DNA from 2 places in the Rheinheimera sp. WS51 genome. Region 1 is predicted to be linked to the other one. Evidence: predicted binding sites of a transcription regulator. Region 1 holds the regulator's gene; the other holds the start of a gene.
What was found. Region 1 encodes sigma-54, which starts transcription at its own class of promoters, with help from an activator protein. Its sites were predicted from a motif close to TGGCANGNTNCNTGCTT; they were not measured.
Positions count from the first base shown of each region.

Region 2: the regulator sigma-54 is predicted to act here: its motif matches at 2,935-2,951, upstream of pepA (flocculation-associated PEP-CTERM protein PepA).

Region 1 is NZ_JBOTRC010000001.1:71,549-77,824, reverse strand. It holds gene lptB (LPS export ABC transporter ATP-binding protein) at 1-617, shown strand, start outside; gene ACRCA4_RS00420 (RNA polymerase factor sigma-54) at 701-2,182, shown strand; gene hpf (ribosome hibernation-promoting factor, HPF/YfiA family) at 2,206-2,493, shown strand; gene ptsN (PTS IIA-like nitrogen regulatory protein PtsN) at 2,501-2,968, shown strand; gene rapZ (RNase adapter RapZ) at 2,971-3,834, shown strand; gene ACRCA4_RS00400 (HPr family phosphocarrier protein) at 3,841-4,110, shown strand; gene ACRCA4_RS00395 (Na+/H+ antiporter subunit G) at 4,155-4,553, opposite strand; gene ACRCA4_RS00390 (K+/H+ antiporter subunit F) at 4,562-4,831, opposite strand; gene ACRCA4_RS00385 (Na+/H+ antiporter subunit E) at 4,825-5,349, opposite strand; gene ACRCA4_RS00380 (monovalent cation/H+ antiporter subunit D) at 5,349-6,276, opposite strand, start outside.
Region 2 is NZ_JBOTRC010000014.1:17,729-24,004, forward strand. It holds gene ACRCA4_RS13135 (PEP-CTERM/exosortase system-associated acyltransferase) at 1-58, shown strand, start outside; gene ACRCA4_RS13140 (ThiF family adenylyltransferase) at 70-2,034, shown strand; gene pepA (flocculation-associated PEP-CTERM protein PepA) at 2,102-2,857, opposite strand; gene prsT (XrtA/PEP-CTERM system TPR-repeat protein PrsT) at 3,088-5,850, opposite strand; gene wecC (UDP-N-acetyl-D-mannosamine dehydrogenase) at 5,907-6,276, opposite strand, start outside.

The DNA.
Region 1 (6,276 bases):
CTAATGGTGCCGGTAAAACAACAACATTCTATATGATCGTTGGCCTAGTGCCTTCTGATAAGGGCAGCATTACCCTGAATGATCAAGATATGACCTTTGAACCTATTCATGCTAGAGCGCGAAAAGGTATTGGTTACTTACCGCAAGAAAGCTCTATATTTCGCAAGCTTAGTGTGTACGATAACTTAATGGCAATTTTACAAACACGTAAATCACTTAGCCGTGCAGAACGTGAAGAAATAGCCGATAACTTATTAGAAGAGTTTCATATCGGCCATATTAAACATAGCTTAGGCATGAGTTTATCCGGTGGTGAACGCCGCCGTGTTGAAATAGCAAGAGCCTTAGCCGCTGAGCCTGCATTTATACTTTTAGACGAACCTTTTGCAGGCGTTGATCCTATATCTGTATTAGATATAAAGAAAATTATTCAACATCTAGGCCAGCGAGGGATTGGCGTATTAATTACCGATCATAATGTACGCGAAACACTGGATGTGTGTGAAGTGGCTTATATAGTAAGTCATGGCGAATTAATCGCGTCAGGTGCACCACAACAAGTATTAGCAGACCAAAAAGTAAGAGATGTATACCTAGGCGAGCAATTCAGACTATAGTTTAAATATATAATTTAGGTATAGTAGCTTTATATAAAGCTAATCCGTTAGTCATTTGTGTTTCAGGAGAACAGTAGAAGTACATGAAGCCATCTTTGCAACTTCGCTTAGGACAACAGCTGACCATGACACCCCAGTTGCAGCAAGCTATTCGCTTATTGCAACTGTCTACTATTGAATTACAGCAAGAGATTCAAGAAGCGCTTGATGCCAATCCTTTACTAGAAGCTGAAGACGACTACACTTCACAAAAGGAAGAATCATTACAACAAAATAGTCAAAAAACAGATGACTCAACACCCGAGAATGACTCAAAAACAGATATCAGCGAAACTGACGCCAGTGAAGCATTAACCGACAATAATATTCAAGAAGATCTGCCATTAGATAATGACTGGGACGACCTCGTTAGTGCAACACCGGTTAGTTCTGGAAGCAGTAGCAACAGTGATGACGATACCGCATATCAAGGAGAGACAAGCCAAAGTCTGCAAGATTATTTACGTTGGCAAATGCAATTAACGCCCTTTTCTCAAGTCGATTTAATTATTGCAGAAGTGATTATTGAAGCAATAGATGAAACTGGCCTATTGACTATTAGCTGTGAAGAAATACTGCAATCACTAGACTTACCTGATGTTGAAGCTGATGAAGTAGAAGCGGTGATAAAGCGGATCCAACTATTTGATCCTATTGGCGTTGGCGCCCGCACAATTCAAGAATGCTTATTAGTCCAATTACGTCAATTTCCGCAAGAAACAGCCTTTTTAGCCCAAGCCCAGTCGATTTTATTAGAACATTCTGATTATTTAGCTAATCGGGACTTCCGTTCTTTGATGAGAGTGACTAGACTCAAAGAAGATGAGCTAAAACAAGTTATGCAATTGATACAAAGCTTAAATCCTCGCCCTGGTGCTGATGTGATTAGGCAGGAGCAACAATATGTTATTCCAGATGTTAGTGTAAAAAAAGTTAAAGGCCGTTGGCAGGTTGAGTTAAACACTGAGACTATGCCGAAAATACGAGTTAATCAACACTATGCGGCTATGTCGAGAACGGCAAAAAATAGCAACGACAGCCAATTTATTCGTTCTCATTTACAAGAAGCAAAATGGTTTATAAAAAGTTTAGAAAGTAGAAACGAAACGCTGTTAAAGGTGTCCAACTGTATAGTGCAGCAGCAACAGGCGTTTTTTGAACATGGCGAAGAAGCCATGAAACCCATGGTATTAAATGATGTGGCAGAAATGGTTGGCATGCATGAGTCAACTATTTCAAGAGTAACAACCCAAAAGTACATGCATACGCCAAGAGGAATATTTGAACTTAAGTTCTTTTTCTCTAGTCATGTGAGTACAGATAGTGGCGGCGAATGTTCATCCACTGCTATTCGTGCCTTTATTAAAAAATTAGTGGCGGCGGAAAATCCGGCTAAACCGCTAAGTGACAGCAAAATGGCCGAAATATTACTAGAACAAGGGATAAACGTTGCAAGGCGAACTATAGCCAAGTATCGTGAGTCTTTATATATTCCACCGTCAAACCAGCGCAAGACCTTAATATAAGTAATTAAAAGAAGGAATAGCCTATGCAAATCAATCTTACTGGTCGTCATGTTGAAATCACAACTGCATTAAAAGAGTACGTAGACACTAAGTTCGCAAAATTAGCACGGCATTTTGAGCATATTACTAACGTAAATGTTGTTTTAACTGTCGAAAAAATAAAACAAATAGCAGAAGCTAAGATTAACTTAAGTGGTGCTGAAGTATTCGCCGTCGCTGATGATGAAAATATGTATGCAGCCATTGACCAGCTAATCGATAAACTTGATCGACAAGTTATTAAACACAAAGAAAAGTTAACTCGACACTAAAGCATCTATGATAAATTTAACCACCATGCTCACGGAGAACTGCACTAAAAGTGCAGTTCTTTTTAATAGTAAAAAGCGTATTTTAGAATATATTGCTGAGCTAGCGCAGCAGCAATTACCTGAAGTCACCGAGTACAGTATTTTAGAAGCACTAATGGCGCGAGAAAAGTTAGGCTCTACAGGTATAGGTGGTGGTATCGCCATCCCCCATGGCAAACTAAGCAACGTGGTCAAGCCTATTTTAGTCTTTGTTGTTAGTAAAGAAGCGATCGCTTTTGACGCTATAGACAATCAGCCGGTTGATATTTTTTGTGCCATTTTAATTCCAGAAGATCAATGTCAATCTCATTTAAGTACGTTGTCTAGTATCGCTAAATTACTCAGCCAGAAAGAATTAACCAAAAAAATTCGTGCCGCCGAAACTAATCAACAACTTTATCAGCTCCTAATGGAGCATTGCGAGGTTAACTCATAATGATGAAGTTACTTGTTGTTAGTGGCCGTTCTGGATCAGGTAAGTCGGTAGCTTTACGGGTAATGGAAGACTTAGGATATTACTGCGTTGACAATATTCCGGTTAACTTACTGCCGACACTGGCAACAACGGTTATGGGACAATATGAGCGAGTTGCCGTCAGTATTGACGTGCGCAACCTGCCAGAAAACCCAGATGACTTAACCGAAATTTTATCTTATTTACCGCGTAAAGTTGATTTACACATATTATATTTAGATGCTGATCATAGCACCTTAATTCGCCGTTTTAGCGAAACTCGACGTATGCACCCGCTTTCACATAAGGCCATGTCATTAGATGAAGCTATTTTGCGTGAACAGCAGTTGCTTGATCCTGTAGCAAGCAGCGCAGACTTATATATCGACACCACAGAGCTGAATGTACATCAACTAGCAGAGCAGTTACGGGAGCGCATATTAGGCCAAAAAACCGGTCGCTTAGTTATACTATTTGAATCTTTTGGTTTTAAATATGGCATTCCTAAAGATGCCGACTATGTATTCGACGCCAGATTCTTACCTAACCCACATTGGGAGCCGGACTTAAAACCTCTAACAGGACTTGATCAACCAGTAAAAGACTATCTAGCTTCTCAACCCGTTGTTGCTAAATATATTTGGCAGATTAATAGTTTCATTAGTAGCTGGCTACCTCACTTAGAGCGTAATAATCGTAGCTATTTAACTGTGGCGATTGGCTGTACTGGAGGGCAACACCGTTCAGTGTATATAGCTGAATGCTTAGCAGCTAGCTATCGCAGCCATCGAGATGATGTTCAACTACGTCATCGCGAACTAGTCCGACACCATCAGCGTCAAAGCTAATCCTCGATGCAATGCAAGCAAGATGTCACTATTGTTAATCAGCTTGGCTTACATGCCCGAGCTGCGACTAAACTCGCGCAATTATGTCAGCAGTTTTCCGCTAAAATAGAGTTAATTCAAGAGCAGCAAGTTGCTGATGCCAGCAGTGTTTTAGCATTGTTAATGCTAGCGAGTAGCAAAGGCAAAACAGTACAAGTAGCAACTGACGGTGAAGACGCTGAGCAAGCATTAGCTGCCGTTGTAAATTTAATTAACAATGGCTTTGACGAAGCCTAGAGCCGCTAATAGCAAGCGTGCTGTTTAGTTTTATTGTTTTATTATTACTGGTCACCGTTGGTGGCTGATGATTTTTCCACTGCTTTATCTAGCGGTTTTTCTATTACGGCATTATCACCTATATTTTCTAAACCTGTCGTTTTATCAATAGGCTTTAATTCAAGGTGAATTGCTGCCTTTATTAGCATATGAGCACTAATCGGTGCTGTGATCAGCAAAAATATCGTGATCAATAATTCATGAGCACTATAAGAACCATGACTGCTAAAGAAAAATATCGCACCTAAAAGAATGCCGCCCATGCCTACGGTGGTCGCTTTTGTGGGGCCATGTAAGCGCATAAAAAAATCTGGCATTCGGGTTAAACCAATTGAGCCAATTAAAACAAAGCTACCACCAAGCAAAAGAAAAAAAGCCACTACCCACTCTAAAAACTGTTCCATATCGGCTCCTATTCTATGATATCGCCACGTAGCAAAAACTTACAAATAGCCACAGTACTAACAAAGCCCAGCATGGCTAACAATACTGCTGCCTCAAAATAAAGCCAAGAGCGCATTAACAAGCCGTACAACGAAATTAGTGCAATGCTATTAATATACATAGTATCTAGTGCTAACAGTCGATCTGGCAAGCTAGGGCCACGTAATAAGCACCAAAGATTTAATAATAACGCCACACTGATCATGGCAAAAACAATTAAAATAACGTTATCTAACATTGAAAAATTTCCTTTAATGGCGCCTCATAGCGCTGCTTAATGGATTCAATCAACTTTGCTTCATCGGATAAGTTAAGCACATGGATCAACAACCACCGTTGCGGTAATGGCTGGCTACTATCAATAGAGTCATCATGTGGGTAAATATCCGCACTCACTGTCCCTGGAGTCATCGATACCGTATTGGCTAAGATGGTTAAAGGCAAACTATGATGAATATCAATAGGCACCCGAACAAAGGCCGGCTTTAACTTGTGCCTTGGGCCTAAAATAATAACGGCAACCTCTAGGTTAGCCGCCACTATATCTCCTAATACCCGTAACATATAGCGAGCAACGAGCAGTGGCTTTTTAATTCGCGGCTGCTTATCACGAAACTTAGTGGTTATTAAAGGTAATACTACCGCTAAAATAACAGCAAAAAATAAATGGATAGGCGCCAAACTCTGATTAAGTAGTAACCAAACCGTAAATAAAACCAAACTAGTAAAAGGAGAAGGCAGTAAGCGATTGTGCATTATTTAACTCCTAAGTTTGGTTTATTCAATATCCGCTGGGTTAACTCGCTCACCTCGTACAGCTGAGTTGCACTACTTTGGCTAAGCTTAGTCATTGGCCCTGCGAATACCACTAATAAAACACTGGCCAGCAATAACCAGAGCACTGCAACAACTTGCAGCGGTTTAGCATGTTCAGCGTCAGATTCAGAGCCACTGACTCGCCAAAACAACATAGTGCCAGCACGCGACAAACCAATAATAACAATCAAGGTGCAGCTAAGCGCAACACCCCATAGCAATGCCTTCTGAACAGGTTCAGTTACTGCTTGTAAAATCATTAGTTTACCAACAAAACCTGAAAATGGCGGAATACCTGTCACACTCAAAACCGCAACTAAAAACATCGCACCTAACAAAACTGGCTGAGCAATGCGACGTCCGGGCACTAAGCGATCAGCCGCCTTACCTCTTTGATTCGCCACTAAGTCGGCTATTAAAAATAAAGCAGCACAGACCAAGGTTGAATGCACAGTGTAAAACACCACGGCACTAGCTGATAATTCAGTTTGTACTGCCACTAAGGCCACTAAAGTACCAACAGAAATAAGCACTAAGTGAGCAACCACTTTACGAAAGTCTTGGCTTGAAATAACCCCTATAGCACCAATTACTATAGTCACTAGGCCTATTGGCCACAACCAAGCTGAGGCTATGCCTGATAAAGCCCCCGCATGTTCACCAAAAATAGTGCTATACACTCGTAATAAACCATAAACGCCTATTTTAGTCATAACCGCAAACATAGCTGCCACAGCAGGAGAAGCCGAAGAGTAAGTCGCTGGCAACCAAAAATGTAAGGGTAAAATTGCCGCTTTTAATGCAAATACAATCATCAGCATTAAGCCACCAGCTTTAACCAACATAATATCTTCAGGGGCTACATTG
Region 2 (6,276 bases), on a different contig from region 1:
TTTATTAGAAGAGCAGTTAAAGAAACAGATGTTTATGCTTCCTTACCTGATTCGATAATAGGATTAACTATGACCCAAGCTTCATTTGATTATTTTAATGCTTTTTCTCGAAATATCGGTTGGCTAACTTTGGCTGAACAAGCTTTATTAGCTACTAAAAAAGTAGCAATTGCCGGCTGTGGTGGAGTAGGTGGGGCCCATGCTGTGACTCTTGCTCGATTGGGTGTGGGCCGTTTTCATTTGTCTGACTTTGATAATTTTGAAATTGAAAACTTTAATCGTCAGGCTGGTGCGAAGATATCCACTGTAGGTGAGTCTAAGTTAGACACTGTAGTGAAAATGGTATTAGACATTAATCCTAATGCAGAAATAACTACTTTTGCTCAAGGGATAACCGAGCATAATATTGATGATTTTTTGGCTGGAGTGGATGTTTATATTGATGGGCTAGATTTTTTTGCATTAAAAATTAGAAGTTTAATGTTTAAAAAAGCCTATGAAGCACAAATTCCTGCTATTACAGCTGCGCCTTTAGGTATGGGGGTTTCTAATTTAAACTTTCTTCCTGGTAAAATGACATTTGAGCAGTACTTTCAATTTGAAGGTGCCAGTGAAAATGAACAATATTTACGTTTTTTTGTTGGTTTATCGCCAGCAAGACTGCACAGTGCTTATTTAGTGGTACCTGAAAGTATTAACCTGCCTGAGCGTAAGGGGCCATCAACGATTATGGCTTGTGAGTTATGTGCCGGCGTTGCGGCAACACAGGCTTTAAAGTTAATGCTTAATCGTGGCAAAGTGTTAGCCGCACCGCGTTGTTTACAATTTGATGCCTATCGCAATAAATATGTTGTTAGCTGGCGGCCTTTTGGTAATGCGAACCCTATTAATAAACTTGCTATCTACCTAGGTAAAAAACATTTACTTAACCAAGCCCCTCAGGCTGTAGCTAAAACGGCACCAGAAGCTGATCCCTTACTCTATGTGTTAGATAAGGCTCGTTGGGCACCCAGTGGTGATAATGCCCAGTGTTGGCGGTTTAAGCGCACTGGAGACTTATCTTTTACTATTTTAGGTAGCGACACGCGAGATCATGTTGTTTATGATTTAAATGGCTTTGCCAGTAATATGGCGCACGGAGCCTTGTTAGAAACTATTCGGTTAGCGGCAACTGAGCGAGGGTTTATCGCTAATATTGATACGACAGATCGCACAGATCCAGAGCACCCTGTTTATAAAATTCAGCTTCACGCTGAGCCAGATATCAAAGCTGAACCTTTAGCTGCCTATATAGAAAGCAGAACTGTACAGCGCAAACCGATGGGCACCAGAGCCTTGTCTAAAGCTGAAAAGCAGCAGCTAGAGGCCAGTTTACCTAACGGTTATAAAGTGCATTGGTTTGAAACCATAGCTGAGCGTTGGCAAATTGCCAAATTATTATACGGTAATGCCTATACACGACTCATAATGAAAGAGGGGTACGATGTTCATAGCCAAATTATTGATTGGAATAAAAAATTTAGCGAAGATAAAATTCCAGAACAAGCATTAGGCGTTGATGTAATGACGGCTAAAGTGATGAAGTGGTCGTTAAAAAGTTGGCCAAGATTTGAGTTTTTAGCTAAATATATGGGCGGCACTATTGCGCCAAGGTTGCAACTAGATTTAATGACATCTTTACGTTGTAGTGCTCACTTTGTACTTTATGCAAGTGATGAAGTGCCTTTAACATTAGAGCATCAAGTAGAAGCGGGCAAAGCGTTACAGCGATTTTGGTTAACGGCAACTAAGTTACATTTTGGTTTTCAGCCAGAACAAACTCCAGTTTTATTTTCTACTTATTTACGAGATGGTCTAGATTTTAGCACTAATGATAAAGCCAATGAAAATGCGCGTAAAATGGACATGAAGTTACGGCAATTATTGCCAGAAAAAGTATTCAAAAACAAAGTTTTTATGGGAAGGATAGGCCGCTCAGAGCATCCTGAGTCGCGTTCAATACGTTTGCCATTAGAACAATTAATGGTCGATTAAGAACGACCTTACTTGTTAAGCATAAAAAAAACCACCTAAGCAGGTGGTTTTTTATTAGCAATTTAGTTTAACTTTTGTTACGACGGCTTAAACGTAAGCCTAATAAACCTAAACCTAGTACTGCAAGGCTTGCTGGCTCTGGTACACTGAATGTTTGGTTACCATCATGGCGAATTTCAAAATTCTGAGCTGAACCTGGAACACCATTATAGTCTGGCGATAAACCAATAATGTCTTGTACTGTAACAATTAGATCTGAATGTACAAAAGCATTACCTGCTATATCGTTACCATTGTAATAGAAATAACCAGGGTTTGCGTTAAACTTCATTTTGATATCACATGAACCAACACCGGTTATACGGGTTAAACAGTCACCCATAACAAAAGAGAAAGTACCTAGTGATGTAGCTGTACCAACATCAAAAGCACCGCCATTAACTGTTGTATCAGCCCATAGGGTAGCATTACCACCTGAGAATAATACATCGATTAATGAACCGGTGGTTTCGGCTGTACCAGTAAACATATAATCTAAATACATTTCATAATCTGTTGGTAAAACATTAGGTAGACCGGTATTTTTAAAGTTAACCAATAATGTTTGGCCATACTCCATAAATGCATCTGGTCCACCGAAAATTGAACCATTACCATTGGTATCGGTTTGGGTTACACTTGCAGTATCTGGATCCCAGTCAATTTCGTCGAACATAGTTGAACCTGAACCACCGAAACTGCTGTCGTCAAACGTAATAACCGAGGCATTTACGTTAAACGCTGCCGCTCCTGCTAATGCTAATCCTGCTAATAGCTTTTTCATAATAAATTCCTTAATAACGTTACAATGACAAGTTTGGGCGTTTCAGCCTTCAACTTACTCAAACTTCTATCTAATTAATGCACAAGCCGTGCCATTAATTAAGTTCATTATTATTCAATGAGTTATTGTTTTGTATTTTTTTGTGTAGGATGAGGTTGTAAAAAAACATGACAGTTATTAATAATAAAAAAGGCCTGTAATAACAGGCCTTAAATAATTGAAACACTGAGTTACAGAGTCAGCTTTCTTTCTAAATCTGCTTTTCGTTTTTGGATAACAACATCTTGGCTCTCAAGCTTTGATAATACAGCAGTGGCTTGTTGTATTTTACCCGCTTGTATTAGGGCTTCAGCATAATTTAATGCAACCTCAGTATTATTAGCTCGTATAGCTAAAGACTGCTCAAATGCTGTGATCGCAGACTCTAATTTATTTTGCTTAAATAATACCTTGCCGTAAGTGTCCAGCACATCAGGATGCTTCGGGGCTACTTTAATGGCTTTTTCTATATAGCGCTGTGCTTTATCTAACTGGTTGTCTTCAGCTAATACCCAAGCATAATTATTAAGCACTACATAGTTTTCTGGCGATTGCTGTAAAATTTCATCATATAATTTAAAGGCTTTTTCTGGGTCTGATTGCAGCAATAAATTGGCATAAAATACTTTTAAATTACCTTTAGCTTGATGGTTAGAAAAATGCTGCTCTAAAAATTTAACGGCGCGTTGATAGGAGTAATCTTTAGCGTAAATTTCAGCAATAAACATCGCTGTTTCATCGTTTGGCTGTAAAATATAACTTTCATTAAACAGTTTAATCGCCGGTGGGATTTGGCTATCAAGAAACAAAATCCTCGCTTTAATAAACAACATATCTTGCTGATTTGCGATATCTTCATCAATAAGATCAAAGGTGTTGAGTGCTGCTGTATACTCTTTAGCCTCGGCTAAAAAAATGATCTTATTTTTTAACAGCATATTATTTTTAGGTTGTTGTTTTAACGGCTTGTCTAACATGGCGACCGCTTCTGAAAAACGTTTGCTTAGCGCTAAGCTGTTAGCATAAAAAAGTTGGGCATGTAGATTGTCAGGCATAAGTTTATACCATTGCTCGCTTAGCTTTATGACATCTTGATTATGACCTAATCTAGCATGGGCATCTATTAGTGTGGCCCAGTAGGCACTTGGTGCATTATTAAGATTAATGGATTTATGGCTTAGAATATCTATAGCTTGCTGATAATTTTTCTCTTGATGTTGCATCCGAGCTATAGCTAAGCGTAAGTTATTGCTCTCTGGCGCTTTATCTAGCATAGCTTGACCTTGCGCCAAGGCTTTATTACTTTCTCCTGACGCTTTAGTTAGGCCGTAGTATTGTTGTAAAGCTGGCCGATAAGTTGGGTGTAGCTGCATGGCGTTAAGTAATAGTTGCTCAGCTAATTCAGTGTTCTGCTGTGTTTGAGCAATAATGGCCTGTAGTAATAAGGTAAATGGATTATCGGCTTGCGCTTGTTGTGCCTGGTTTAAAAAGGTAGAAGCGTTAGTTGTATCGTTTTGTAATAAAGCACTATAGGCTTTTAAGTTATAGCCAACGATCGCTAGCTTAGGATCATCCAACCACTCATCAGCTAAAGCAGAGGCTTTAGCATACTGGCCCTGTTTTAAATAACTAATAGCAAGTATTATCCTGGCTTGATTCTGACTAGGATCTAGCTGCAATGCTTGTTCTAGATCTTTAACCCCTTGGTTAAGCTGTCCTCCTAGTCCTAGCTTCAGCATACCTAGTGTAGTAAGTGAATTAACGTCAGCGCTTGAACTTTGCTCATACTTGGCAATTAACTGTTCTGCTGCTGTGTTAGAGCCTTGCTTTATTAATTGAAATGAGGTGTTAGCAAGCAGTTGTAGATCAATATCTTCTGCTGATTGGTTAAGCAAAATATCTTTCGCTGCATCAGTTTGCCCCGACTTAAGTTGTAAAGAAGCATATAAACTTTGAATGGGCGGATACTTGACTAAGCTGGTTTTAATATTATCTAAATGATAAATAGCTTGGCTTTCTAAATTTAACTTTAAGGCTGATATTGCGGCAAGGATACGGGCACTTTCTGAGCGTAAACCATTATTAATGGCTTTTTCGGCATGCTCTTTGGCGAGTATATAATCTTCGTTATCGTATTCTAATACGGCTTTTAAATAGTTAGCTAAGGGCTGATCAGGGTAAGCTTTAAGTAAAGGTGCTAATTGTTTATCTGCTAAACCATATTGTTCAGTTTTAACTAAACTTTGGGTTAGCATTAAGCGTGATAAAACATTGTTAGGGACAATTGTTAAATATTCAGTAAAAGTATCAATAGACGCTAAACTGTCTTCTTCAGCTAGTTCTGAGCGTCCTTTTAGAAAGAGGGCTTCTTGATAGATAGGACTATCGCTTGCTACTTTAGTTGCTGTTGAAATTGCTTCAAGATTATTTCTATTAGCAACTAATAAGTGGGCTTGAGCAAAATTGGCAATATCAGCATAATCGGGCTGAGTTGCTAACTCAGTAAATAAAGAAATGGCAGCATCTGCATCACCTAGTTCGAGCTCAGCTAAGGCTTTATATACTTTAACATAGCTTGCTTGCTCTAATGGTAGCTCATCCTGTTGGGAGAATATCTCTAACACATAAGGATAATTACCCGCCTGGTAAGCACTGCGAACTAAGGGAATGGCAACTAATTGCGGTGTCTCACCTAAGTCTAAAGCACGTTGTAATTCCTTTTCAGCTGCGACTGAATTACCTAGCTTTAAATATAATAAACCTAGTGTTAATCGGTAATCTTTATTATCAGGTGCTTGCTGGATAGCAGATTTTAGTTCTATTACTGCTGAGCTAAATTTTTCTTGTTGGATAAATGTTTGCGCATCAGAAAAATGTTCAGCAGCTTCTTTGCCGCCACATGCCGTTAATAAAGACAGCATTACCGCAGCGGCAATCGAGGTTGTTGTTTTCATTGTTACACTCCTTGTAGCCAATTATTTAATTAGTCATTTTACAATTTATTACTGGGTTAACCAAAAACACCTCGAGTATCAATAACAACTTTACTGGCTACATCGGCTAAATGTAGGCTTTTAAATTGTTTATGATCAACAAGTACCAGCAGTATATTGGCTTTTTCTAACGCTTGAGGTAAAGGTGTTAGTGCAGAGTCAAAAGCAGCATACTTTGACGGTAGCTTTTTAATATTAGGTTCAACTAATATAACTTCACCAATATTATCCTTTAATAAATGCATCGCAATATCTAAAGCTGGGCTTTCCCGTAAATCATCAATATCTGCTTTAAAGGCTAAACCTAAACAAGCAATAACCGGTTTTTTAAATTGATCAGCGGCCTGTTTTACTTTTTCTATCACATAGTGTGGTTTACTATCGTTA